4 regions of the Pseudonocardia sp. GCM10023141 genome follow, and region 4 is predicted to be linked to each of the others. Evidence: riboswitches for the same ligand, from Rfam matches in the RefSeq annotation. Region 4 holds a riboswitch; each other region holds the start of a gene.

Region 1 (5,523 bases), on a different contig from region 4:
GGCTGGGGGCGCGAGGACGTCGACCGGATCGCCGGCGCGATGGCCGCGGGCCACGTCATCGAGTGCGGTCCGCAGGCCACCGGCGGCAACTACGCGTTCTTCGAGGAGATCACCGACCGGCGCTACCCGGGCTTCCCCGTCGCCGAGATCGCGGACGACGGCTCCAGCGTGATCACCAAGCCGGACGGCACCGGCGGGCTCGTCTCGGTCGGCACCGTCACGGCCCAGCTGCTCTACGAGATCGCGGAGCCCGCCTACCTCGGCCCGGACGCCACCGCCCACTTCGACACGCTGCGGCTGGACCAGGAGGCGCCCGACCGCGTGCGGATCAGCGGTACCCGCGGGAGCGCGCCGACCGACCGGCTGAAGGTGGCACTGAACTACCAGGGCGGTTTCCGCAACACCATGACGCTCGTGCTCACCGGCACCGCGATCGAGGAGAAGGCGGCGTGGGCCGAGGAGCAGCTGTTCGGGCTGCTCGGCGGCAAGGAGCGCTTCGCCGAGACCGACGTGCGGCTGCTGCGCTTCGACCGGGCCGACGCGCCCGTCAACGACCAGGCCACCGCGCACCTGCGCATCACCGTCAAGGATCCCGACGCGCGCAAGGTGGGCCGCGCCTTCTCCAACACCACCATGGAGCTCGCGCTCGGCGGCTACCCCGGCTTCCACACCACCACCCCGCCGTCCGCGGAGAGCGCCTTCGGCGTCTACTGGCCCACCACGGTGCCCGCCGCCGAGGTCCAGCACCGCGTGACGCTGCCCGACGGCACGCAGCAGACGATCCCGCACCCGCCGGCAGGCCCCGCACCGGCCGCACCGACAGCGGCGGACCACACCCCGGTCAGGGGGCCCACGACGCGGCACCCGCTGGGCACGGTGGCCGGCGCCCGGTCCGGTGACAAGGGCGGCAACGCCAACATCGGAGTCTGGACCCGCACCGACGAGGAGTACCGCTGGCTGCGGGCGTACCTCACCGTCGAGCGCATCCGGGAGCTCCTTCCCGAGGCCGCGGACCTGGCGATCCGTCGCTACGAGCTGCCGAACCTGCGCGCGGTCAACATCGTGGTCGTCGGCCTGCTGGGCGATGGGGTGGCCTCGGCCACGCGGCCGGATCCCCAGGCCAAGGGGCTGGGCGAGTACCTGCGGAGCCGGTTGGTGGACATCCCGGAGGCCCTGCTGCGCCGGTGATCATGGTTCGTGATCATGGACTGGGCCGATCGGAGCAAAGCGCGATAGCGTGCCCGCCATGACAGGACGCGATACCCACTCCGGTCTCGACGACCCGCAGACCGATCGCCCGGGACTGGAACTCACCACCACCGTCGTCGGCTCGGCAACGGTGGTGGCAGTCCGCGGCGAGCTCGACCTGTACACCGCACCCGAGCTGATGAGCACCGTCGACGCCGCCTTCGACCAGCCCGCCGTCGCCACCGTCGTCATCGACCTGTCCGCGGTCTCGTTCCTCGGTTCCAGCGGGCTGGGCGTGCTCGCCAACCTGGCCACCCGGGCCGCCGACGCCCGGCACGCGCCGACGAACCTGCGCCTCGTGGCGCCGCCGGACCACGTCGCCGTCACCCAGCCGTGGGAGGTCATGCACCTGCACCAGGTCCTCCCGCTGCACCCGACCGTCGCGGCGGCGCTCGAGAGTTGAGATCCGGCCGATCAGGTTCGGCCCAGCGGGTTTGACAGGCCGGCGCCGCGGGAACCCGGCCCTGTTGTGTCCAGCCAGGCTGGAGGATTGTTGTCCCAGCTCGTCGAGTTCTCCCACCTCACCATCCCGGCCCACCCGACCAAGCTCTCCCCGCTGCGCCGCCACCTCCGGCGCTGCCTGTGCAACATCCCGCAGGACCGGCGGGACGAGATCGTCCTCGCCGTGTCCGAGGCCGTCACGAACTCCGTGACGCACGCGTACGAACCCGGGCGCCACGGCACCATCGAGGTGACACTGTGGACCGAGTCCGAGGCGCTCTGGATCGAGGTGCGCGACCACGGGCAGTGGCGCGTTCCCGCGGCCGAGCCGCGGCCGACCGGGCACGGCCTGGGGATCCGCCTCATGCAGCAGCTGTTCACCTGCGTGCTCATCCACCACGACCGCCACGGCACGCAGGTACTCCTCCAGCAGCCGCTGGCAGCGCCGGTCCCCGACCGCTCGCCACTCGGGCGACCCGCGGATCGGCCGAGTGGCGAGCTATGAACGTCACACCGGTGCCGAGCGATCACTCTCCGTGACCGATGTCGCGGCCGCACCCGTCCGGCTACCTCGATTGAGGTAGCCGGCTACTCGTGTCACGTGCCGACGGCGCGCCGATGCTCGAGGCTCCCAAGAGAAACGGGTGCTGCCATGAGGCCGTTCGTGGTGTTCGTCGGCGGTGGCCTGATCCTCGTCGGTGCGTGGACGGCCAACTGGACGCTCGGTCTGCTCGCCGGGCTGCTCCTCTGGCTCGCCACGGTGCAGCTCTGGCCGTGGACGGCCTGCAGCTCCTGTGCCAGCAGCCCCCGCATCCGCGACTTCACCGGCAAGAACTGGCGCACCTGCGGCGGTTGCGGTGGCACCGGCAAGGAGCTGCGCACCTTCGTGATGCGCCGCAACGTCCGCTGATCCGCGCCGACGGCCGGGACCGACGGCGTCGCAGCCGACACGTTGACAACGCCCGCGCAGCCGACTTAACGTCCACTCCGACAGGTCATGAGTGTCAGCGACAAGCCCTGGCTTGCTGGCCGGCAACCCTCGCTCGCGGTGGGGTGCTCCAGGTGACGACCGGACCGACGCACGTTCGGTAAGCGCGATGCCCCCGGCGGGCAGAACAGGTGGCGGTGGCGGCGATGGACACCACTTCGTGGTTGGCGCAGTGGCGATGCCACGGCCGCGCCACCGGAGCGGCCCGCCGCCACATCGACCTGCAGCGCGTCAGCAGCGCGCTCTGTCGTTCCTGATCTCACACCCGGGGCACTGACCCCGCGCTGTTGACCATCTCCTGATCCGCGCCGGACCGCACCGGCGCGGACTCCGTACGTCCCCCTCACCGAGCGCGCCGCTGCGATGCGTGCTGCCCGGACGCCCCCCGAGTCCACTGGAGTTCCAGCGTGCCTCCCTCCGGCCGATCCACCGTGTCCCGGTCCGATCCGCCACCCCCGCCACCCCGCCTGAACCGGGTCGACACCGACGACCGGCCCGAGCCGGACCTCACCGCTGCGCGCGTGATCCCGCTGCGCCACCCCGGCCGGTGGATCGCCACCGTCGTCGTACTCGTGGTGCTGGCCCAGATCGTCCACGGCCTGATCACCAACCCCTTCTACCAGTGGGACCGCTTCGCGTACTGGTTCCTGCGCCCGGTCGTCCTCGACGGGTTGGTCATCACGCTGCAGGTCACGGCGTTCAGCGCCGTGCTCGGCCTGGCGGGCGGCATCGTGCTGGCCCTGGGCAGGCTCTCCCGCAGCCCCGTCCTGCAGGCCGTGAGCTGGATCTACATCTGGCTGTTCCGCTCGGTCCCGCTGATCGTCGTGCTGCTGTTCCTCTACAACTTCAGCGCCCTCTACAAGTCGTTGAGCCTGGGTATCCCCTTCGGACCCGCGTTCGTGACGTTCGGCGTGACGACGCTGGCCACGGACATGGTCATCGCCGTGATCGGCCTGAGCCTGAACGAGGCCGCCTACGCCGCAGAGGTGGTGCGCGCCGGAATCCTCTCGGTCGACCAGGGGCAGCACGAGGCATCGGCTGCGCTCGGGCTCCCCCGCGGTTACCAGTTCCGCCGGATCGTGCTCCCCCAGGCGCTGCGCGCGATCGTGCCCTCCTACGTCAACCAGCTGATCGGGCTGATCAAGAGCACCTCGCTGGTGTTCTACGTGTCGCTGCTCGACCTGTTCGGCACCGTGCAGAGCATGGGCGCCACCTACTCCGGCGACATCGTGCCGCTGCTGGTCGTCGCCACCGTCTGGTACGTGATCCTCACCAGCATCGTGTCGATCATCCAGTTCTACGTGGAGCGCCACTACTCCCGCGGCGCGCTGCGGACCCTGCCCCCGACACCCCTGCAGAAGCTGCGCACCGGCACCACCGTGCTCCGGGCACGCATCAGGGAAGGAGCGATCCGATGACGAGCACGACATCAGACACGGCCGCCGGGACGGGGACGGGGACGGCCGTGCTCGGGGAGGTGCTCGACGGGGTGCGCCCCGCTGCCGTGCAGGTGCACTCCGCCCACAAGTGGTTCGGCACCCACCACGTGCTCGCCGGGGTGGACCTGACCGTGGCACCGGGCAAGGTCACGGTGGTACTCGGCCCGTCCGGATCGGGGAAGTCGACGCTGCTGCGCTCGATCAACCACCTCGAGAGGCTCGACAGCGGCCACGTCAGCATCAACGGCGAACCGATCGGCGTCCGCCACCACGGCACGCGGCTCAAGGAGCTGAGCGAGCGGGCGATACTCGCCCAGCGCAGCCGGATCGGGTTCGTCTTCCAGAGCTTCAACCTCTTCCCCCACCTCAGCGCGCTGGACAACGTCGCCGCCGCCCCCGTCGCCACCGGCCGCAGCTCCCGCTCCGAGGCCCGCGCGCACGCCCGCACCCTGCTGAGCCGGGTCGGGCTCGCCGACAAGACCGACGCCTACCCGCGCCAGCTCTCCGGCGGCCAGCAGCAACGCGTCGCGATCGCCCGGGCCCTCGCGCTGCGGCCCGGCGTGATCCTGTTCGACGAGCCGACCTCGGCGCTGGATCCCGAGCTCGTCGGTGAGGTGCTGGCCGTGATCAGGGACCTCGCGAGCACCGGAACGACCCTCATCGTCGTCACCCACGAGATCGGGTTCGCCCGCGAGGTCGCCGACCAGGTCGTCTTCCTCGATGCGGGCCGCATCCTCGAGCAGGGCCCACCCGCGCAGGTGCTCGACCACCCGCACCACCCGCGGACCGCGGAGTTCCTCAGCAAGGTCCTCTGACCGCCGCGCGCACCGCACCCCCACCGCTTGCCCACCCCGTTCACACCCCGAGCAGGAGAACCATGTCCGGCACCCGTACCCGATCGATCCGCGCCCTCGGCGTCGCAGCGAGCCTCGTCGCGCTCGGCGGCCTGCTGGCCGGCTGCGGCGGCTCCCCCGCCGCGAGCGCCGCCCCGGCCGGACCCACCACCGTCGCCGTCGGTGCCGTCTCCAACGGCGCCGCCAAGGAGACTCCCATCACCGTCGACGTCGTCGCCGCGATCCGCGCGAAGCTGCCGGCATCCGTCATCGACAGCGGGAAGCTCACCATCGGGCTGGGCTTCCTCCCGGCGGGCTCACCTCCGATCGGCTACGTCGGCAGCGACCAGAAGACGATCACCGGCTCCGAGCCCGACCTCGGCAGGCTCGTCGCGGGCGTGCTGGGCCTCGAACCCGTCTTCGCGAACGCCACCTGGGAGAACCTGTTCGTCGGGCTCGACAGCGGGCGCACCGACATCGGGTTCTCCAACATCACCGACACCGAGCAGCGCAAGCTCAAGTACGACTTCGCCTGCTACCGCCAGGACAACCTCGGCTTCGCCGCGCCTGCCGG
Region 2 (5,523 bases), on a different contig from region 4:
TCGAGGAGGGTGACCGCGTCGCGCTGCAGATCGGCGCGGCCGACCGCGGCGGCGCCGTCGAGCTCGTCGTCAACCGCACCGACGACCCCGGCACGTGGCGCTACGGCGAGGGCACGATCCACCACTTCGCCTGGAACGCGGAGACGCTGCAGAACCAGGACGAGCTCAAGTTCGCCATCGAGGGTGCCGGCTACACCGACATCTCCGAGCTCAAGGACCGCAAGTACTTCAAGTCCGTCTACGTGCGCAGCCCGGGCGGTGCGCTGTTCGAGCTCGCGGTGACCCACCCCGAGGGCGGCTGGACCTGCGACGAGTCCCCGAAGGAGCTCGGCAGTGCCTTCCAGCTGCCCGAGCAGTTCGAGTCCCGCCGCGTGGAGCTGCTCGACCAGCTCGAACCGATCGACATCTGACCCGGCCGCCCCGCACGTCCACCCGTCCCGACACTGGAGTCGACGATGGCCATCACCACGCAGACCATGACCGACGAGCAGCGCAAGTCGGTGGCGCTGGAGTACCTCAAGGCGTTCGACCACGGTGGCACGACGAGCAGCGGCGCGAGCATCCTGGAGCTGTTCGCCGCGGACGCCCAGGTGTACTTCCCCAAGTGGGGCATCGCCGAGGGCCACGAGCAGATCGGACGGATGTTCAGCGACGTCGGCGCCACGCTCACGGCGATCAAGCACGACTACGCCTCCTTCAACTGGATCTTCTCCGGTGGCGACACGGTCGTCGCGGAGGGGACGAGCTTCGGCGAGCACCAGGACGGCCCGTGGCGCGCCGGGGTGCCCGAGTGGGGCGCCGGTCGCTGGTGCGACGTGTTCGAGATCCGCGACTTCCTCATCCAGCGCTGCTTCATCTACCTCGACCCCGACTACGCGGGCTCCGACACCGGGCGCTATCCGTGGCTGGCCGACGCCCGGGCGCGACAAAATGGAGGCTCCTCCGTATAGTCGGCCGCAGGCGGTGAGATCTCCGCCTTCGGCCCGGTAGGAGCACGAACATGAGCGACACCACCACACTTCCCCGCCGCCGCCCCGGCGGCGCGATCGGCCTCGGCGACCACACCGTCGCGCGCATCGGCTACGGAGCGATGGCACTCGAGCAGTACGCGGGCGACCTGCCCGCAGGCGAACGGCTGCTGCGACGGGCCATCGATCTCGGCGTGGACCACATCGACACCGCGGACTTCTACGGCGACAGCACCGCCAACGCGATCATCGCGAGTGCCGTCCGGCCGGCGGACGGCGTCGTCGTGGTGAGCAAGGTCGGCGCGGTGAGGGACCCCGGCGGTCCGCTGCCCCTGCGCCCGGCACAGCGGCCGGCCGAGCTCCGCACCGCCGTCGAGGACAACCTCCGCTCGCTCCGCCGCGATCGCATCGACATCGTGAACCTCCGGCGCCTCGACGTCGGGCCCGGGATCCGCGCCGAAGGCGACCAGCTCATCGATCTCGACGACCAGCTCGCCGCGCTGACGGCCCTGCGCGACGAGGGGCTCATCGGCGCGATCGGGCTCAGCGCTGTCGGGATCGGCACGCTGCGCAGAGCGCTGCCGGCCGGCATCGCGTGCGTCCAGAACGCCTACGGCCTCGTCGCGCGGCAGTTCGAGGACATGCTCGAGCTCTGCACCGCGGAGGGGATCGCCTGGGTGCCGTTCTTCCCGCTCGGCTCCCGGTTCGCCGGCATGCCGAAGGTGACCGAGCAGCCCGAGGTGGTGGCCGCCGCTGCGCGGCTCGGGGTGACGCCCTCGCAGGTCGGGCTCGCGTGGCTCCTGCGGCACGCACCGAACACGCTCCTCATCCCCGGCACCGGCAGCGCCGTGCACCTGGCCGAGAACGTCGCCGTCGACGAGGTCGTCCTCGACGACGCGACGACCGCCGAGCTCGACGGGATCTGGGCCGCGCGCTTCGCGGCCGCGGGCGAGGCGGCACCCCGCTGGGCCGACCGAGGCGCGGCCGTCAGCCGGTGGGCACCAGCGGCTGCTCGTCGATGACGCCCGCCGACAGGTCCGCGAGGACCCGCCCCAGCGCCGGAGCGAACTTGAAGCCGTGCCCGGAGAAGCCGGCACCCACCGCGACCGGGCCCTGGCTGCGGAGCACGAAGTTCGCGTCCGGAGTGGACGTGTAGGTGCAGCTGATCGGCTCGGGCCGCTGGTGGTCCAGCCCTGGCAGGAACGTGGCGACGTAGTCCTGCAAGCGGCGCAGCTGCGCCGGTTGCGGCTCGAACGACCGCCGATCCGGGTGACAGAGCGGCCCCACCCCGTGGAACCCGACCTTCACGCATCCCTCCTCGGTCGCCAGCCCGTAGACCCCACTGGGCCATCCCTGCTCCGGACCGGCGTGGTGGATGAACGTCGGCCACCCGACGTGGCGCAACGGCGTGCAGGGGCCGGCCCCGAGCACTGGGAAGTGCGCCGGTTGCTCCTGCGTCACCCGCAGCGGCGGCAGCTCGACGAGGCCGCCGACCAGCGCTTCCGTCCACGCCCCCACCGCGACCACGGCACGTCGCGCACGGACGGAGCCTGCGGAGGTCTCCACCTCGACGAGGTCGGGGCCGCAGACGGTGACCGCGCTGACCCGGGTGCGGTGCCGGACGTCGGCACCGCGCCCGACCGCCGCCGCCGTCAGCGCCGCAACAGCCTGGTCGGCGTTGATCCGTCCCGACCGATCCGACTGGTAGAGCACCGGACCGTCGAACACCATGCCGGGCCACCGGGCCATCGCCTCGTCGCTGCCCAGCCACCGGTGGTCGATGCCGTGCCGGGCCAGCGAGAGCGCCAGTTCCGCGACGAGCTCCTGATCACCGTGGTCGATGCCACCGGTCATCTGCAGCACCGAGGCACCCGTCTCCGTCTCCAGCTCGCGCCACAGCCGCAGCGCCTCACCGGCGAGCTCCACGTAGGGCGTCGACGCATAGGTCTGCCGGTAGATCCTCGACGAACCGTGCGACGCGCCCCGCGTGTGCCCGGCGTCGAACTGTTCGACCAGGACCACGTCCTGGCCGCGACGCGCGAGCTGCCACGCCGCGGCCGCCCCGACCACTCCCCCGCCGATGACCACGCAGTCGACGACGTCGCGGTGCTTGCGCGCCGGACATCGACGGCCCGGCTTGGGCACACCTGAGTGGGACACAGCTGAGTGGGGCATGACGCCTCCCATCGGTCCCGGCATGAGCACCCCACCGTGGCACGGCGTGGTTGCTGCGGCGTCGACGAGCCAGGTCTCTCGGCCGCTCTGGATGGACTCCTGAGCCTAGGCGGCCGTCAGCGGGAAGTGTCAATGTTTCCGAAGGGTGGGCGAACCGGAGTCAGCACGTCGGACATTTGTCGGCCGGCGTTCGACGCGGTGAACGAACCGGGATCAGTGCGGTGCGGAGACCGGCGACACCTGCGGGAATCGTCGGACATGGTGGCTCCAGGACATCGACGAGCAGGCGCGCGAAACTGCACGCGACCACTCAGGCGGGCGAAAGGGACGTCGGACGGATCCCGCCGGGACAGCCGGAATCGCTCGAGAACAAAGCGAATGGCGGCCAATTTGCCATCATCGCGCCTTGCGCACCGGCTGACATGACCAGACCCTGTGTCCGGCCGCTGTGTGCGGTCCCCTGTGCCGGGACTCACCCTCCCCCTGCCCCGTCGGGGCCGGTTAGGGTGCGGGAGTCGACATCGATCCCGTGCGTCGATCCCGTTGCGTCGATCCCGTTGGAAGGTCGAGAGATGCCCGGTCCCGCACGCGTGCTCGTGGCACGCCGCTGGCTCGACGGGCTCGGCTCCCCTCCCGGTTCCTGTCGATCCTGACCCGGAACCCGGCGGCCCGCCCGCCTCCTCCCGCCCCGCCGCTGCAGGGTGACTCCTGCGCGCGGACACCCTGACAAGGATCTTCAGCTGTGAGCGAGTGGCATGTTCTCGACAATCCCGCGCGCGCGTCCCTGCTGGGCCCGCACGCCCACCTCGCCGTGAGCCACGGCCTCGCCGTGCGCTACCGACCCGACGTCTCGGTGTTCGTCACCCTGCCCGCCGAACCCGACGACACGGCGTGGCGCGACCTCGCCGACCTCATCGGCCCCGGTGCCGTCGCGCCCCTCTCCGGTCTGCGCACACCCCCGCCTGCCGGCTGGGAGGTCGTCTCCGACGGCGCCGGAGTGCAGCTCGTCGACGACGGCGTGGCGGCCGCACCCGACGCCGAGGCCGTCCCCCTCGGGGACGCCGACGTTCCCGAGATGCTCGCGCTGGTCGAGCGCGCTCGACCCGGACCGTTCGCACCCCGCACCATCGAGATGGGGACCTACCTCGGGATCCGCCGCGGCGGCCGCCTCATCGCGATGGCAGGCGAGCGCCTGCACCCGCCGGGGTTCACCGAGATCAGCGCCGTGTGCACCGATGCCGACTTCCGCGGCCAGGGGCTGGCCACCCGCCTCGTCCACGCCGTCGCTGCCGGCATCCGCGCCCGCGGCGAGACCCCGTTCCTGCACGCAGCCGCCATGAACACCAACGCCATCCGGCTGTACGAGTCACTGGGCTTCCGGCTGCGCCGCCACAACCGGTTCGTGGGCGTCCGGGTCCCGGCAGGCGAACGCGTCGCGACATGACTCCGCGGCTGTCGGTCCAACCTGAGCAGCAGGATGGAAGGGGTCGGCCGCTCAGCCACCGCCCAGCAGCCGCACCACGGCACGCTCGACGGTGCCCCGCGTGGCGTCGTCGAACTGCTCGTTGAGGTGCTCGGCCCGCACGTCGACCCACTGCCTCCCGACCTTGTACGCCAGCAGGTCGTCGCCCCCGCCCTTGCGCCGCAGCAGGGAGTTGCAGGCCCGGTGCAGCGGCTTGTCCCGCAGCGTGAGCAGCCGCATCACCCTCCCTTCGCCGGGTAGGAGAACTCCACGGCGCCGCGGTGCAGGCGCACGTGCTCGCGGCGCATCGTCGCCAGCCCGAACGTCCCCTCCTCGTCGTCTGCTCGGCGTCGGCGAAGCTCCAGCCACGCCCGCCCCGCCGCCGCGTCAACCCCGGCACCGCCGGATCGACGTGGTCGCAGCCGCAATGCCCTTGCCATATCGACGTCCTACCCCGCATCGCGATCGGTCACACGCGGTCGGGTCGGATCAACGCCGGGGGGCGGCCGCCAGCGCATCGGCCGGTTCCACGCTCACGCTCAGCACCCGGTCCAGGCCGGTGATCGTGAACGGGCGCAGGAGATGCCGTCGGCCTCCGCAGGCGATGTGCAGGACACCGTCGTGGGCGCGAGCGCGCTCATGCGCCTCCATGAACGCCTGCAGAGCGCTGCTGCCCAGGAACGTCACGCCGCCGAGGTCGATGATGACGTGCCGACCCGGGCGGTCGAACTGTGCGCACAGGCGCTGTGCGAGAACGGGTGCGGTCTGCCGGTGGCGGGCACCGCCGCTACTCACGACGCCAGCTCGAACTGGCCACCCGGGTGCGACAGCCCTTCGACGAAGGGATGACCCTCGATGCCGCCGCCCGGATCGTGGGCCTGCAGGACGAGCTCAGCTCGGTGCGAGCCCGCATCACCG
Region 3 (5,523 bases), on a different contig from region 4:
GGGTCCGTCAGCGGGCGGGCGGTGGATCGGTTCGGCCCCCGACCGGTGCTGCTCCTCGGCGCGGCGACGCTCGCGGCCGGGCTGATCCTGACCTCGATCGTGCAGCACCTGTGGGTGGGCTATCTCACCTACGGTCTCGGCGTCGGGATCGCTGTGGCCTGCGGCTACGTGCCGATGGTCGCCGTCGTGGGCGCGTGGTTCGACCGCAGGCGGGCGCTGGCGCTCGCCATCGCGATCGCCGGGATCGGCGTGGGCACGCTCGTCGGGTCGCCGCTGGCCGCCGCCGTGATCGCGGTGCAGGGCTGGCGGCAGACGCACGTCGTGTTCGGGGTCGCGGGCGCGGCCCTGCTCGTCCTCTGCGCGATAGCGGTCCGTCGCCCGCCTGCGGCGCAGGGCGCACCCGCGCTGCCGATCCGCGAGCTGGTGCGCACCCGGGCCTTCCGCTCGATGTACGCCGCGACGTTCCTGGCGTCGCTCGGGCTCTTCGTGCCGTTCGTGTTCCTCCCCACCTACGCCGCGGCGGCCGGAGTGCCGCCAGTGGCCGCCGCGGCGCTGATCGGCGTGATCGGGGTGGCGAGCGTGCTCGGACGCCTGGCCATCGGGGCCATCGCCGACCGGGTCGGGCGGATCCGCATGTTCCAGGCCAGCTTCGCCGTCTTCGCGGTCAGCTTCGGGATCTGGCTGGTCGCGTCGGCGCTGCCGGCGCTCGCGCTGCCGCTGCTCGTCGCCTTCGCGGCGGTGCTCGGTGTCGGGTACGGCGGCTGGATCGCGCTGCAGCCCACGGTCGTCGCGGAGATGTACGGCGTCCGCGGGCTGGGCGGGATCGTCGGGCTGATCTACACCGCGGCCGGGTTCGGTGCCCTCCTGGGCGCGCCACTGGCCGGGCTGATCATCGACGCCACGGGTACGTTCGGATGGGCCATCGCCGCGGCGGGCGTGAGCGCGCTGGCAGCGTTCGCCAGCCTGCTCCCGCTGCCCGCGTCGGGGTGATGTCGGGCCCGCGGAGCAGCGCTGTAGCATGGACAGCCGAGCGCCCGGCGTGCTCGCACGATCCATCCGCCGCCGGAGCCATGACCAGACCAGCGGCAGAAGAACTCGAGGCAAAACGCGTGGCCAACATCAAGTCCCAGATCAAGCGGGTCAAGACCAACGAGAAGCGTCGCCAGCGCAACAAGTCGGTGCGCTCCTCGGTGCGTACCGCTGTGCGCAAGTTCCGCGAGGCCTCCGAGGCCGGTGACGTGGAGACCGCCAGCACCCTGCAGCGCGCTGCCAGCAAGGCGCTCGACAAGGCGGCCTCCAAGGGCGTCATCCACAAGAACCAGGCGGCCAACCTGAAGTCGAACATGGCCAAGAAGGTGCACGCGGCTTCCACCGCTGCCTGATCGCCTCACGTACTTCACCCGACGGCGTCGCCCCCTTTCCCAGGGTGCGGCGTCGTTGTGCTGTGCAGGACTGGGCTGTGCGGGAAGGCGCCGCTCAGCGGGACTCGCGCGCCGTGCACATCCGCTCGACCGCACGCTCCAGCGCGTACTCGGGATCGGCCGCGGCGCCCTTGACGTCGGCGTTGACCTCGGCCGCCGCGGCGAACGCCACCGCGAGCGAATCGGGGCGCCAGCTGCGCACCTGCTGCTGGGCCTTGCGGATCTTCCACGGTGGCATCCCGAGCGGGCCGGCGAGCTGGTTGGGATCGCCCCGGCCGGCCGCGCCGACCTTGGCCAGCGTGCGCATGGCGTCGGCCAGCGCGTCGGCGACCAGCACCGCGGGCACCCCGAGCACCTGCGCCCAGCGCAGCGCCTCGAGCGCGCCGGCCCGATCCCCCGCCACCACCTTGTCGGCCACGGCGAACCCGGTGGTCTCGGCCCGGCCGCGGTGGTAGCGGCGCACCGCCTTCTCGTCGATCGTGCCACCGGTGTCGGCCACCAGCTGCCCGGTGGCCGCGGCCAGCTCCCGCAGATCGGAGCCGACGGCCTCGATCAGCACCGGCACCGCTGCCGGCGCGATCTTGCCGCCGGCGCGGCGGACCTCGGCGCGGACGAAGTCGGAACGCTCCTCGGCGCGGGTGATCTTGTTGCAGATCGTGACGACCGCTCCCTGCTTGCGCAGCGCGTCGGCGAGCGCCTTGTTGCGGGCTCCACCGGCGTGCACCACGACGAGCACGATGCCGTCGGCCGGGTCGGCAGCCTGCGCGAGGATGGCCGTGGCGAGATCCTTGTTCACCTCGTGCGCCGCCTGCAGGACGATGACCCTGGCCTCGGCGAACAGCGACGGTGACAGGCTGTCGGCCAGCTCGTAGGGCGAGAGCTCGGTGGCGCGGTAGCGGCGGACGTCGGCGCTCGGATCATCGGCTCGGGCCTGCGCCACCACCTCGTCGACGGCACGCTCGACGAGCAGCTCCTCCTCACCGAGAACGAGCTGGAGCGGAGCTGCGGTCATGGCGTCCATGCTCGCGCACGACACCGACAACCGAACGTCCGGGGCGGACCGCGTGGGGTGACGGGGCTCCCAGATCCTGGACGACGGTTGGGGACGCGGCCCTCCGTGGCGTACGGTGATGGTCATCCGCGGGCCCGTGCGCCGGCGGCCAACTGAATATGGCTCATCCAGAGGGGCAGAGGGAACGGCCCGTTGAAGCCCCGGCAACCGGCGACGCGCGTGTCAACGCGCTCGATCACGGTGCCAACTCCGGCCCGCATGGTGCGGGAAAGATGAGGAGTTCTTCAATGACTCTGCTTTCTGACGTCTCGACGTCCACGTCCCTCGATCTCGGTCCGGCCGTCGCGCTGTCCTGTCGCGAGTGCGGTCACCAGATCCCCCTCGCCGCCGAGTTCGCGTGCCCCCAGTGCTTCGGCCCCCTCGAGGTGGCCTACGAGTTCGGGGACGTCACCCGCGAGTCCATCGAGGCCGGCCCGAAGAACATCTGGCGCTACCGGCAGCTGCTGCCCGTGCCGCCCGGCGTCCAGGACCACCCCAACACCGAGCCCGGCCTGACGCGGCTGATCAAGGCCGACCGGCTCGGCGCCGCGCTGGGCATCAAGAACCTGTGGGTCAAGGACGACACCGGCAACCCCACGCACTCCTTCAAGGACCGTGTGGTGGCCGTGGCACTGGCCGCTGCCCGCGAGCTGGGCTTCACCGTGCTGTGCTGCCCGTCCACCGGCAACCTGGCCAACGCCGTCGCCGCCGCCGCGGCCCGCGCCGGCTGGGACTCGGTGGTGCTCATCCCGAAGTCGCTCGAGCAGGCGAAGGTGCTCACCACCGCCGTCTACGGCGGCACCCTGCTGGCCGTCGACGGCAACTACGACGACGTCAACCGCCTGGCCACCGAGCTGGCGGCCGAGCACGAGGACTGGGCGTTCGTCAACGTCAACGTGCGGCCCTACTACGCCGAGGGCTCCAAGACGCTCGGGTACGAGGTGGCCGAGCAGCTGGGTTGGCGGCTCCCCCAGCAGGTCGTCATCCCGGTGGCGTCCGGCTCGCAGCTGACCAAGGTCGACAAGGGCTTCACCGAGCTCGGCAAGCTCGGGCTCGTCGAGGCCACGCCCTATCGGATCTTCGGCGCCCAGGCCACCGGCTGCTCCCCCGTCGCGAAGGCGTTCGCGGAGGGCCACGACGTGATCCAGCCCGTGCGGCCCGACACCATCGCGCGCTCGCTCGCGATCGGCAACCCGGCCGACGGCCCGTACGTGCTCGACACCGTGCGCCGCACCGGCGGGGCCGTCGAGCACGTCTCCGACGAGGAGGTCGTGGCCGGCATCCGGCTGCTGGCCCAGACCGAGGGTGTCTTCGCCGAGACCGCCGGTGGTGTCACCGTGGCCACCACCAAGAAGCTCGTGGAGTCCGGCCGGCTCGACCCCGACGCCGAGACCGTGCTGCTGATCACCGGCGACGGCCTCAAGACGCTCGACGCCGTGGCCGGCCAGATCGGCCCGACGGCCACCGTGCCCTCCACCAGCAAGGCCGTGCGCGAGGCGCTCGAAGGCCGGTAGCGGACGCACGCACCCGGCCAGGTCGCACGCGGCGGTGGCGAGCGAGCTCACCAGCTCGTTCGTCGCCGACGCGCCGGATCATCGCCGGGGCGGAGCCCGCGCCGCTCGCCCGATCCGCCGCCCTGCCGCCCGCGGGCCGGATCGGCGAGCCCGGACCGGATCGCCCCTGCTGACGACGGCGAGATCGGGACGCCCGTCGTGATCGGCGTCGCCTGCCACTGTGACGACGGCGACGTCGCCGGCCTGGTCGGTGCGCCGCACGGCAGCTCCGGCGTCGGCCAGCACGGTGAGCAGCGCGACGTTGGGGTGGCCGTAGGGGTTGCCGGCACCGACGCTGACCAGCACGGCGCGTGGTGCCACGGCGTTGAGGAACGCGGGAGCGGTGTAGCGGCTGCCGTGGTGCGGCATCTTGAGGACCTCGGCGCGCAGGTCGGTGTGGGCGGCCAGCAGGTCGGCCTGCGCCGCCAGCTCGGCATCGCCGGGCAGCAGCACGCTGCCGGTGGCCGTGGTGGCCCGCAGCACCAGTGAGCTGTCGTTGACGGCAGTGCCGTCGTCGGGGTCGACGACCGCGGCGGGGTGCGTCGGACCGATGACGTCGAGGGCGAGACCGGGCCAGTCCAGCCGCTTGCCGGCGGTGAGCTCCACGAGCGGTGCCTGCGCCTGCGCCGCGATGTCGGCGACCTCCCGCAACGCCCACGCCGGCTCGTGGACCGGACCCAGCGCGACCCCGCCGACGGGGCGGCCGCGCAGCGCGCCCGCGAGCCCGCCGATGTGGTCGGCGTGCAGGTGGCTGATCACCGCGAGTGCGATGCCCTGGACGCCCAGCCTGCGCAGGCAGCCGTCGATGAGGCCGGCGTCGGGACCGGCGTCGACGAGCACCACCCAGCCCGGACGGGCGGTGGCCAGCACCAGCGCATCCCCCTGTCCGACGTCGCAGGCCACGACGCTCCAGCCGGTGGGCGGCCAGCCCGGTGGTGCGACGCGGGTGGGCACCAGCACCAGCGCGAGCCCCAGCAGCACGGCCAGCAGCAGGGCCCGCCGCCGCGGCGAGCGGCCCCACCACCACAGCAGCACCAGCACGACGACCAGCAGCGCAGCCCCCAGCACACCCTCCGGCCACGGAACGGCGGCCCCGGACACCCCGGCCGACCGATCGGCGATCATCACCAGCCAGCCGACAGCGGGCCCGGCCGCCCACGTGCACGCGTGTGCCAGCGGCGTGCTGATCGGCGACACCAGCGCGGCGAGGACGCCCAGCACGGTGGCCGGTGCCACCGCCGGTACGGCCAGCAGGTTGGCGAGCACCGCGATCGGGCTGACGAGCCCGCTCAGCCCGGCGATGACCGGAGCCGTGACCACGAACGCCGCGGCGGGCACGGCCACCGCCTCGGCCATCCAGCCGGGCACCCGGCGCCTGCGCAGCGCGAGCGCCCACGCGGGCGCGAGCACCACCAGAGCCCCGGTGGCCAGCACGGACAGCGCGAAACCGGGGTCGAGCGCGAGTGCCGGATCGGCCAACAGCAAGACGATGACGGCC
Region 4 (5,523 bases):
AGGACGGCTACTTCTTCGTCGTCGACCGCAAGAAGGACATGATCATCTCCGGCGGGGAGAACATCTACTGCGCCGAGGTGGAGAACGTGCTCGCCGCGCACCCGAAGGTGGCCGAGGTCGCCCTCATCGGGGTGCCCGACCCGAAGTGGGGCGAGTCCCCGCTCGCGGTGATCGCACCGCGGGACCCGGCCGACCCGCCCACGGCCGCGGAGATCGACGCGTTCTGTCGCGAGCACCTCGCGGCCTACAAGCGCCCGCGTGAGGTCGCCATCGTCGAGGCGCTGCCGCGCAACCCGAGCGGCAAGGTGCTCAAGACGCAGCTGCGGTCCGACCACGGCGCGCACGACGTCGTCGCCCGGATCGTCGGGGAGCCCGCCCCCCGATGACCGACCTCACCGGTGACTGGCACGGCACCATCCGGACGCCGGGGGCGGAGCTGGCCGTCGGCATCACCTTCACCGCGGCCGGCGGCACCGCAGCGGTGCCCGCGCAGGGGCTGCAGGGACTGCCGCTGGCCGACGTCGTCGTGGAGGGCACGAGGGTGCGCTTCGCCGTGCCGTCGATCCCGGGTGGGGCCCGGTTCACGGGCACGCTGATCGACGACGCCATCGCCGGGGAGTACAACCAGGGCGGTCGGGGCTTCCCGTTCACGCTGGTCCGCGGCACGGTGGCGGCGGCGGGTCGACCGCAGGAGCCGCAGCCGCCGTTCCCGTACTGGAGCGAGCAGGTGACGTTCGCGAGCGGGCCGGTGACGCTGGCTGGCACGCTGACCGTCCCGCCGACCGGTGGCCCGCACCCGGCCGTCGTCCTGATCACCGGGAGCGGCGCGCACGACCGCGACGAGTCGATCGCCGGGCACAAGCCGTTCCTCGTGCTCGCCGACGCGCTGACGCGAGCCGGGTTCGCGGTGCTGCGGGTCGACGACCGTGGCGTCGGCGGGTCCGGCGGCACCAAGGCGCAGTGCAGCTACGACGAGCTGGCACTCGACCCGCTGGCCGGGATCTCCCACCTGGCCGCACGCCCCGACATCGACCCGGCGCGGATCGGGCTCTGCGGGCACAGCGAGGGCGGCTACCTGGCCCCGCTCGCCGCAGGGCGAGCCGGTGGCGCCGTGGCGTTCGTGGTGGCGCTCGCCGGTCCGGCCGCTCCGGGCGCCGAGGTGCTCGTGCTCCAGAACCGCCTCGTCGCCGAGCAGGCCGGGCTCGCCGCCGACGCCGTGGAGCAGCAGGTGGAGTTCATCCAGGAGCTGTGCCGGCTGCTGGTGGCCCAGGACCTGGACGGCGCCCGCGCGCTGGCACGCGAGCGCATCACCGAGCAGTTCACCGGCATGCCACCCGAGGACCGGCCGGCCGCAGACCGGATCGAGGAGATGATCCCGGTCTCCCCCGCGTTCCGCGCGTTCGTCGCGTACGACCCCGCACCCGCGTTGGCCGCACTGACCGTTCCGGTGCTGGCCGTCTTCGGGGAGCTCGACGTGCAGGTACCACCCGCGCAGAGCGAACCGGCGATGCGAGCACTGCTGGCCGGCAACCCCGACGCCACCGTGCGCACCGTCGCAGGCGTCAACCACCTGATGCAGCCGGCGACGACCGGGGCGGTCACGGAGTACGCGGCCATCGCGACGACCATCGCGCCCGAGGTGCTGGCGCTGCTGACCGGCTGGCTGCAGGAGCGCTTCGGCTGACCCGGCAGACAGGCAGGCCGGCAGGCCGACTCGACAGGCAGGCCGGCAGGGCTGTGGCCGCCGTCACCTCCACGCCGATCTTGCGGCCGCCCCACCCTCCCGTGTTACCTTCTCTTCAGGTCATGAGTGCCAGCGCATAGCCCCGGCTTGCTGGTCGGCAACCCTCCTCCGCGGTGGGGTGCTCCGGGTGACGACCAGGCCGTTGCGCGCAGTGCGCAGGGGCAAGCGCGGACTCCACACGAGCGGGGTCCCCTGGCCAGGAGACTGCTATGTCGACGCCCACCCTCGCCCGTACCTGCACCGAACTGCCCCGCGTCGTCGGGGCCGACCTGCGGGTGCCACTGGTCACCGGCGAGACGATCACCTACGCCAACCTCGACCTCGCCGCGAGCGCGCCGGCGCTGGAGGACGTGGCCGCCCACATCACCACGCTGCTGCCGTACTACTCGAGCGTGCACCGCGGCGCCGGCTACGCCTCGCAGGTGAGCACCGCCGTGCTGGAGTCGGCGCGCGCGGCCGTCGGCGCGTTCGTGGGTGCCCGCTCCGACGACGTCGTGGTGTTCACCCGCAACACCACCGACGCGTTGAACCTGCTGGCCGGCTGCGTGCCGCACTCCGGCCAGGTGCTCTGCCTCGACATCGAGCACCACGCCAACCTGCTGCCGTGGCGCCGTCGCGCCCACCGCGTCGTCCGCGCCGCGGCCACCGTCGAGCAGACGTTGGCCGAGCTCGACTCCGCGTTGCGCTCCACCCCCACCGCGCTGCTCGCGATCACCGGGGCGTCCAACGTCACCGGTGAGGTGCTGCCGGTCGATCGCATCGTGGCGATCGCGCACGCTGCGGGCGCCCGGGTCGTGGTGGACGCCGCGCAGCTCGCGCCGCACCGCTGCATCGACCTCGCCGCCACCGGCGTCGACTACCTCGCCCTCTCTGGCCACAAGCTGTACGCGCCCTACGGTGCCGGCGCGCTGATCGGCCGCCGCGACTGGCTCGACGCCGCGCCCGCCTACCTCGCAGGCGGCGGCGCGGTGCAGGAGGTCACCCGCGACGGCGTCGAGTGGGCACCGGCCCCGCACCGCCACGAGGCCGGCACGCCCAACGTGCTGGGCGCGGCCGCGCTCGCGCAGGCCTGCCGCACGCTGGCACCGGTGCTCGCCGAGGCGGCGCTCGAGCACGAGCGGGCGCTGCTGGAGCGGCTGCGCACGGGGCTGGCCGCCATCCCCGGTGTCGAGACGCTGCGGATCTGGGCCGACAGCACCGACCAGGTGGCCGTGCAGAGCTTCACGGTGGCCGACCGCCCCGCCGGTTACGTGGCCGCCTACCTCTCGGCCGAGCACGGCATCGGCGTGCGCGACGGCCGCTTCTGCGCCCACCCGCTGCTCGCCACGCTCAACCCGGACTCGGGCGAGGCCGTCCGTGTCAGCATCGGTGTCGGTACCACCGCCGAGCACATCGACCGGCTCATCGACGCGCTCACCACGCTCGTCACCCGCGGCGCGTCCTGGACCTACGCACCGATCGACGGCCGCTGGGCACCGACGCCCGACCCGCGCCCGATCGACCCGCTGGGCATCGGCGCGCTGGGTCTGCCGGTCGGGCCCGCCTGCGGTCCCGCCGGGCACTGAGCCGCGCAGCGCTCACACCCACTGTCTCGCTCACACCCACTGTCTCGCTCGCACCCACCGTCTGGGGCCGGCGCACATCATCAGGGGCCGGCGCACACCGTTGACGGTATGCGTCAGCACCTGAGGGTGTGCGTCAGCTCGAGACCGGGGAGCCGCCGAGTGCGGGGAGCGAGACGCCGCAGGGCGGCTTGACGGCGTGGGCCGGGTCGAGGGCATTGAGGATGATCTGCCCGGTGCGCGGCGTCGTGATGATCGAGAGGTGGTCGGACAGGTCGATCTCGCAGCCGTCCTGCACCACGACGTTGGTGGCGTTCGGGGCGTCGAGCCGCCCGCTGGTGTAGGGCACCACCAGCTCGTCGTAGCGCGTCATGACCGTGGTGTAGGTGACGCCGGGGACGGCGGCGCCGCCGGGCTGCGCGTTCATCCGGTCCAGGTAGTCCGATCCGGAGATGAACTGCGGGCACGACGCGCAGGCCGCCGCGACGGCCGCGGAGAGCGGTGGCCGGATCCCCAGCCCGTCGGCGAGCAGCGCCACGGGCAGCGGGTCGGCCAGGGTGCCGCGGTAGAGCGGGGTGACCGCCACGTACTTGTCGACCTGAGCGGCGCCGCCGAGGAACTGCAGCCAGTACTGCGGCATCACGGTGCCCTCGGAGTGCCCGACGAGGTCGATCTTGTCGGCGCCGGTGGCCTCCCGGACCCGGTCGACGAACGCGCCCAGCTCCGCGGCACTGCTCTCCATCGCCCGCAGGCCACCGACGTGGCTCAGTGGCGCCACCTCGGTGACGCGGCCGTAGGTCAGGGCGAACACGCAGTAGCCGGCGTTCGCGAGCAGCGGCGACATCGTCTGCCAGTTGACGCTGCGGGACGCCAGCAGCCCGTGCACCAGCACCACCGGGTTCGGGTGCTCGGCGCTGGGGCGACACGTCCAGTCGTTGGACCCCGGTGGATCGACGTCGGGCCCCAGCTCGGCCGTGGCCAGCGCCGTGGCGCCGTACGGCACCGGCAGCGGCCGGGCTGGTTCGGCGTTCGCGGCCGGCGCCAGTGCCGCCAGCACGACAGCCACGGACGCCGTCAACCCGGCAACCGTTCCCCACAACGTCCGTGATCGCACGGCCCCTCAACGACGAGACCGTACCGGCGGTTACGCCTCGGTCCGGTCCGGGATCTTGTACCGCAGCAGCACCCGGCTCCCGCGCTCGTCGTAGTGGATGAGCACCGACTCCGAGACGGTGCTCATCAGCGGGATCCCCCGCCCGCCCACCTGCGGTTGCGCAACCGGCTGGCGCCATCGGCCGTGGTCCACGACCTCGATGCAGAGGCTGTCGGCCTCCGTCCAGAGCGTCAGCTCGACCGGGGTGTGGTCGTCGGCCGGTTCGTAGGCGTGGCGCACCGCGTTGGCCACCGCCTCGTCGACGGCCAGCACGACGTCGGAGGTCTCGTCCTCGTTGAGGTTCAGCGGCGCGAGCCAGCTGGCGAGTTGATGCCGGATCACCGACAGCTGCTCGGGGTCGGCGGGCCAGCTCCGGTGGACGAACTCGACGTGCCCGGAGGTGTCCATACCTCTTGCGTTCCACGTCAGGGGCGGTGTCAAACCCCGTCCACCGCAATACAACAGCCGCCTGCCGCCGTCTGGGGGACGCTGAGCGGCCGGTTGGCGTAGGGCCATGCCCGCAGCGCCACCAAACGTCACCCTCGCGCCACTCGCAGGCAAGCTCACCGGTCAGGTCCAGCGGTGCCCCCACCGGCAGCCCGCGCGACCGCCAGTGTGAGGACGTCGAGCTCGGACGTGCGGGCGGTACGGACCTCGATCGCGCTAGCGGGAGGAGTCACGCCGGCACGGTAACCGGCTCACCGAACCAGCGCCGGATCGCCGCGGCGGGCGACGCGGCCGGGCCCGCCCCCACCCACGCCACGTAGCCGTCGGGCCGCACCAGCACCCGGTCCACGCCGGGCCCGGCGCCGAGGTCCGTGCCGATCGGCGACGCCAGCACGCGCGCGACCACCCGGTCCAGCCCGGCGGCGACCGGCGTGGGCCCGGAACCGGGCGCACCCAGCTCGAGCAGCAGCCCGCGACCCGCGCGGAGCAGGGCGGCGACCGTCGTCGGTCCCTCCCCTGCGTCCAGCGCGAGGTCGATCATGCGCGTCCCGAGCAGCGGGTCGTCCTGACCGCTCTCGGGATAGCGGATGTCGAAGCCGGCCATCAGCCCGCTGAGG

Evidence for each region. Region 4 has a riboswitch for S-adenosylmethionine ahead of ACFPFQ_RS13700 (aminotransferase class V-fold PLP-dependent enzyme). Riboswitches for the same ligand answer to the same signal wherever they lie in the genome.
Region 1: linked by a shared signal. The riboswitch ahead of ACFPFQ_RS37615 (putative leader peptide) and the one ahead of ACFPFQ_RS13700 (aminotransferase class V-fold PLP-dependent enzyme) in region 4 are both predicted to bind S-adenosylmethionine.
Region 2: linked by a shared signal. The riboswitch ahead of ACFPFQ_RS05475 (FAD-dependent oxidoreductase) and the one ahead of ACFPFQ_RS13700 (aminotransferase class V-fold PLP-dependent enzyme) in region 4 are both predicted to bind S-adenosylmethionine.
Region 3: linked by a shared signal. The riboswitch ahead of thrC (threonine synthase) and the one ahead of ACFPFQ_RS13700 (aminotransferase class V-fold PLP-dependent enzyme) in region 4 are both predicted to bind S-adenosylmethionine.

Annotation. Positions count from the first base shown of each region.
Region 1 covers NZ_JBHSIR010000066.1:69,946-75,468, forward strand. The annotation lists gene ACFPFQ_RS37595 (acyclic terpene utilization AtuA family protein) at 1-1,188, shown strand, start outside; gene ACFPFQ_RS37600 (STAS domain-containing protein) at 1,247-1,651, shown strand; gene ACFPFQ_RS37605 (ATP-binding protein) at 1,742-2,194, shown strand; gene ACFPFQ_RS37610 (hypothetical protein) at 2,342-2,599, shown strand; SAM riboswitch class IV at 2,683-2,790, shown strand; gene ACFPFQ_RS37615 (putative leader peptide) at 2,824-2,934, shown strand; gene ACFPFQ_RS37620 (amino acid ABC transporter permease) at 3,109-4,095, shown strand; gene ACFPFQ_RS37625 (amino acid ABC transporter ATP-binding protein) at 4,092-4,931, shown strand; gene ACFPFQ_RS37630 (transporter substrate-binding domain-containing protein) at 4,994-5,523, shown strand, end outside.
Region 2 covers NZ_JBHSIR010000009.1:111,631-117,153, forward strand. The annotation lists gene ACFPFQ_RS05460 (ring-cleaving dioxygenase) at 1-410, shown strand, start outside; gene ACFPFQ_RS05465 (nuclear transport factor 2 family protein) at 456-950, shown strand; gene ACFPFQ_RS05470 (aldo/keto reductase) at 1,001-1,990, shown strand; gene ACFPFQ_RS05475 (FAD-dependent oxidoreductase) at 1,956-3,143, opposite strand; SAM riboswitch class I at 3,149-3,241, opposite strand; gene ACFPFQ_RS05480 (GNAT family N-acetyltransferase) at 3,886-4,587, shown strand; gene ACFPFQ_RS05485 (hypothetical protein) at 4,639-4,845, opposite strand; gene ACFPFQ_RS05490 (hypothetical protein) at 4,845-5,045, opposite strand; gene ACFPFQ_RS05495 (STAS domain-containing protein) at 5,095-5,400, opposite strand; gene ACFPFQ_RS05500 (hypothetical protein) at 5,451-5,523, shown strand, end outside.
Region 3 covers NZ_JBHSIR010000006.1:172,216-177,738, forward strand. The annotation lists gene ACFPFQ_RS01825 (MFS transporter) at 1-990, shown strand, start outside; gene rpsT (30S ribosomal protein S20) at 1,110-1,382, shown strand; gene holA (DNA polymerase III subunit delta) at 1,477-2,442, opposite strand; SAM riboswitch class I at 2,594-2,712, shown strand; gene thrC (threonine synthase) at 2,721-3,986, shown strand; gene ACFPFQ_RS01845 (ComEC/Rec2 family competence protein) at 4,065-5,523, opposite strand, start outside.
Region 4 covers NZ_JBHSIR010000025.1:65,286-70,808, reverse strand. The annotation lists gene ACFPFQ_RS13710 (long-chain-fatty-acid--CoA ligase) at 1-386, shown strand, start outside; gene ACFPFQ_RS13705 (alpha/beta hydrolase family protein) at 383-1,684, shown strand; SAM riboswitch class IV at 1,803-1,918, shown strand; gene ACFPFQ_RS13700 (aminotransferase class V-fold PLP-dependent enzyme) at 1,954-3,309, shown strand; gene ACFPFQ_RS13695 (esterase/lipase family protein) at 3,443-4,384, opposite strand; gene ACFPFQ_RS13690 (ATP-binding protein) at 4,451-4,867, opposite strand; gene ACFPFQ_RS13685 (FAD-dependent oxidoreductase) at 5,136-5,523, opposite strand, start outside.